2 regions of the Streptomyces seoulensis genome follow, and region 2 is predicted to be linked to the other one. Evidence: riboswitches for the same ligand, from Rfam matches in the RefSeq annotation. Region 2 holds a riboswitch; the other holds the start of a gene.
What was found. Region 2 has a riboswitch for S-adenosylmethionine ahead of HEK131_RS07140 (aminotransferase class V-fold PLP-dependent enzyme). Riboswitches for the same ligand answer to the same signal wherever they lie in the genome.

Region 1 (2,386 bases), 1.1 Mb from region 2:
ACACCGGCGAGCAGCCCTCCGCCTGGGCGCCGAAGATCTTGTACGGCCTGTCCTCGACCAGGCCGAGCGCGATCAGCTCCTTCAGCCCCTTGTCGATCTTGGTGAGCTGGGAGCCGGAGGCGATCGGCACCACGAGCTGGTCGGGCAGCTTCCAGCCGAGCTGCTCGCAGATCTCGTACGCCAGCGTCTTGGAGCCCTCGGCGTAGTACGGCCGGAGGTTGACGTTGACGAAGCCCCAGCCCTCGCCGGCCGGGTCGCCGATCAGCTCGGAGCAGAAGCGGTTCACGTCGTCGTAGTTGCCCTCGATGCCGACCAGCTCGCCGCCGTAGACGGCGGCCATGACGACCTTGCCCTGCTCCAGGTCGTGCGGGATGAACACGCACGAGCGCAGGCCCGCGCGGGCGGCGGCTGCGCCGACCGCGCCGGCCAGGTTGCCGGTGGAGGAGCAGGAGAGGGTGGTGAAGCCGAAGGCGCGGGCGGCCTCCAGCGCCTGGGCGACGACGCGGTCCTTGAAGGAGTGCGTCGGGTTGCCGGAGTCGTCCTTCACGAACAGCCCGCCGGTGACGCCGAGTTCGGCCGCCAGGCGGTCGGCCTTGACCAGCGGGGTCCAGCCGGGGTTGAGGTTCGGCTTGCCGGCCACGTCGGCGGGGACGGGCAGCAGCGGGGCGTAGCGCCAGATGTTCGCCGGGCCGGACTCGATGCGCGTCCGGAGCTTCTCGGTGTCGTACGCGGAGAAGTCGTAGGCGATCTCCAGCGGCCCGAAGCATTCCTCGCAGGCGAAGACGGGGCCGAGCGGGACGCGGTGTCCGCACTCGCGACAGCTCAGCGCGGCGGCGGGGCCGAGATCTACGGTGGGGGTGGCGACGGTCTGCACAGCCATGGAGGCGAGGCCCTTTCTCCTCATCTTCCTCACGACGCATCTCGCCGTGAGACGGATTTGGCACCTTCCCTAGCCGGGAGCCTCGCGCGTGCGGCGGTGTGTCGCGCACGGGAGACCGGCTGGAGGGTTGCCGGGGCTTCATCGGGCCGTTTCCCTCTGCCCCTCTGGATGAGCGGTATTCGGTTGTGAACGCCATCTGGCCTCGACATGCGATGGTCATCGGCGTTGTTCAAGACTGTAACCGAAGGCCAGGAGAGTTGAAGGTGTCGTCCGAACCGCGAGATGGATCAGGCGGGGACCGGCCCCGGCACCGGCCGCACCGGCCGTCCGTGCAGACACGTCCCCACAGTGAGGAGCCGCAGACCATGCTGGAAGAAACCGAACGCTGGCTGGCCACCCGCTCCTGGTCCGTGGCCGACCGCCCGCTGCACCGCGTCCTGGCCGCCAAGCAGCGCTCCGGGCAGCGCGTGTCCGTGGTGCTGCCCGCGCTGAACGAGGAGGAGACGGTCGGGGAGATCGTCTCCGTGATCCGGCACGACCTGGTCTCCCAGGCGCCGCTGGTGGACGAGATAGTCGTGGTGGACTCCGGGTCCACCGACGCGACCGCCGAGGTGGCGGCCGCCGCGGGCGCGCGGGTCGTGCACCGGGACGAGATCCTGCCCCGGCTGCCCGCCGTGCCCGGCAAGGGCGAGGTGCTGTGGCGCTCCCTGCTGGCGACCAGCGGGGACGTCGTGGCCTTCGTGGACGCCGACCTGAAGGAGTTCTCCTCCGACTTCGTCCTCGGCATCGTGGGCCCGCTGCTCACCGATCCGGGGATCGACCTGGTCAAGGCGATGTACGACCGTCCGCTGGGCGGGGCTGCCGGGCAGGGCGGCCGGGTGACCGAGCTGATGGCGCGCCCGCTGCTGAACATGCACTGGCCGCAGCTCGCGGGGTTCGTGCAGCCGCTGGGCGGGGAGTACGCGGCCCGCCGCTCGCTGCTGGAGCGGCTGCCGTTCCCGGTGGGGTACGGGGTCGAGCTGGGGATGCTGGTGGACTCGCTGCATCTGGTCGGGCTGGACGCGCTGGCCCAGGTGGACGTGGGGGTGCGCAAGCACCGGCACCAGGACGGGCAGGCGCTCGGGCGGATGGCGGCGGCGATCTACCGCACCGCGCAGCTCCGGCTCGCGCGCGGGCACCTGGTGCGGCCGGCGCTGACCCAGTTCGAGCGGGGGGTGGAGGGTTTCGAGCCGCGTACGTATTCGGTGGACACCGAGGAGCGGCCGCCGATGGCGGAGATCGCGGAGTACGCGGCGCGGAGGGTGGCGTGAGCCGGGCCGTATACGGTCGCCTCACCGGTCGTGCGTACGTTTGAGCGTTTGTGGGCCGGGCTAGGTTGAGGACCATGGCTTCAACGCAGGGTGCCGAGGTGCTGGTCGCGTCCAATCGCGGCCCGGTTTCGTACACGGTGGGTCCGGACGGGGCGCTGAGCTCCCGGCGGGGCGGCGGCGGTCTCGTCTCCGGTCT
Region 2 (2,386 bases):
ACCAGAGCGCCGACGCCACCGCCTGGGCGATGGACCGGATCATGCGCGGCGAGGCGACGGACGCCCAGATCGCGGGCTTCCTGGTGGCCCTGAGGGCCAAGGGCGAGACGGTCGAGGAGATCACCGGGATCGTCCGGGCGATGTACGACCACGCCAACGTGATCGAGGTGCCCGGCCGGACCGTGGACATCGTCGGCACCGGCGGCGACGGCGCGAAGACGGTGAACATCTCCACGATGTCCTCCATCGTGGTCGCCGGCACCGGGGCGAAGGTCATCAAGCACGGCAACCGGGCCGCGTCCTCCGCCTCCGGCTCCTCGGACGTGCTGGAGCGGCTCGGCGTCAATCTGGAGCTGACGCCGAAGCGGGTCGCCGAGGTCGCGGAGGAGGCGGGGATCACCTTCTGCTTCGCGGTCAAGTTCCACCCGGCACTGCGTCATGTCGGCGCCGCCCGAGGCCAGTTGGGCATCCGTACGGTCTTCAACGTCATCGGTCCGCTGACCAACCCGGCGCGGGTGCGGTCCCAGGCGGTGGGCGTGGCGAACCTCGCCATGGCGCCGATCGTGGCGGGCGTCTTCGCCGAGCGCGGCAACTCCTCGCTGGTCTTCCGGGGCGAGGACGGTCTGGACGAGCTGACCACGACCTCGCCCTCGCGGGTGTGGATCGTGCGCGACGGCAAGGTCACCGAGGAGGTCTTCGACCCGCGTGACGTCGGCATCGAGCTGGTGCCGGTGGAGGCGCTGCGCGGGGGAGACCCGGCGTACAACGCGATGGTGGCCCGGCGGGTGCTGGAGGGTGAGACGGGGCCGGTGCGGGACGCGGTGCTGCTGAACTCGGCGGCCGCGCTGGTGGCGCTGGACCCGACGGGTGAGCCGCTGGCCGAGCAGTTGCGGGCGGGCATGGCCAGGGCCGCCGAGTCCATCGACTCCGGGGCGGCCGCGCGCACGCTGGAGCGGTGGGTGGCTTCGAGCAACCGGTAGCGGTCCGGTTCTTCCGAAGCGGCGGGGAGCGGTGGCTCCCCGCCGCTTCGGCGTTCCGGCATCCGGACGCCGGTTGCGCCGGACGATCAGCCCGGCTAGCTTCCCTCTCAGGTCATGAGCGACAGCCATGCGGCCCCGGCCGGCTGTCCGGCAACCCTCCGTCCGTGGCGGGGTGCTCCGGGTGAGGACCAGGCCGTGGTCCACGAGGTCCACGGCAAGCGCGGACCCCTCGAAGAGCCAGGGGTCCTGGTCGTACGAGGGAGCTTTCTTCCGTGAGCAAGCGAATGCGCTAGGGCCGCCGAGCCCCGCCTCCGCACACCCCTTTCCTCTCTTCTCCGCGTCCTCCGGCGCCGCGCCCGCATGCCCTTGCCCGCGCGGTGACTCCGGCCTGCCTCACGGGAGTTCAGCCATGTCCGTCAGCACCGCCTGCGCCCCTGCCCCCACCGCCACCCAGGCCCTGCCCGCCCCGCTGCCCGTGCTCGGCCGGGACGTCACCGTGCCGCTCGTCACCGGGGGCGAGGTGGGCTACGCCGCGCTCGACTACGCCGCCAGCGCCCCGGCCCTCCAGCGGGTCTGGGACGACATCGCCGCCTACGCCCCGTACTACGGCAGCGTGCACCGGGGTGCCGGGCACCTCTCGCAGCTCTCCACCGAGCTCTTCGAGAACGCCCGCCGCACGGTCGCGGAGTTCCTCGACTGCCGGGACGACGACCAGGTGATCTTCACCCGGTCCACCACGGACTCGCTGAACCTGCTGGCCCGCGCGCTGCCCGCCGGGTGCGAGGTGTTCGTCTTCGAGACCGAGCACCATGCCGCGCTGCTGCCCTGGCGCGAGGCCGACGTAACCTTCCTCGACGCCCCGCGCAGTCCCGGCGCGGCCGTGCGCACGCTTCAGCGGGCCCTCGCCGCCCGCGACACCGCCCGCCCCGCGCTGGTCTGCGTCACCGGCGCCTCCAACGTCACCGGCGAGCTGTGGCCGGTGCGCGAGCTGGCGGCGGCCGCGCGTGCCCACGGTGCGCGGATCGTCCTGGACGCCGCCCAACTGGTGCCGCACCAGGTGGTGAGCGTGCGGGAGCTGGACGTCGACTGGATCGCGTTCTCCGGGCACAAGCTGTACGCGCCCTTCGGCTCCGGGGTGCTGGCCGGGCGGGCCGACTGGCTCTCCGCGGCCGAGCCGTACCTCGCGGGCGGCGGCGCCAGCCGCACGGTGGCCCGGCGCGCGGACGGCGGGCTGGAGGTGGAGTGGCACGAGGGCGCCGCCCGGCACGAGGCGGGGTCGCCCAACGTCATCGGCGCCTACGCCGTCGCCTCGGCCTGCCGGGCGCTCACCGAGGCCGGCCCCGAGGCCCTCGCCGCCCGCGAGCGGCACCTGCTCGGCCTGCTCCGCGCAGGTCTCGCCGAGGTGC

Region 1: another riboswitch for S-adenosylmethionine. It lies ahead of thrC (threonine synthase); the one in region 2 lies ahead of HEK131_RS07140 (aminotransferase class V-fold PLP-dependent enzyme).

What each region holds. Positions count from the first base shown of each region.
Region 1 is NZ_AP025667.1:406,846-409,231, reverse strand. It holds gene thrC (threonine synthase) at 1-880, opposite strand, end outside; SAM riboswitch class I at 898-1,055, opposite strand; gene HEK131_RS02000 (glucosyl-3-phosphoglycerate synthase) at 1,246-2,190, shown strand; gene HEK131_RS01995 (alpha,alpha-trehalose-phosphate synthase (UDP-forming)) at 2,265-2,386, shown strand, end outside.
Region 2 is NZ_AP025667.1:1,552,222-1,554,607, forward strand. It holds gene trpD (anthranilate phosphoribosyltransferase) at 1-980, shown strand, start outside; SAM riboswitch class IV at 1,091-1,207, shown strand; gene HEK131_RS07140 (aminotransferase class V-fold PLP-dependent enzyme) at 1,390-2,386, shown strand, end outside.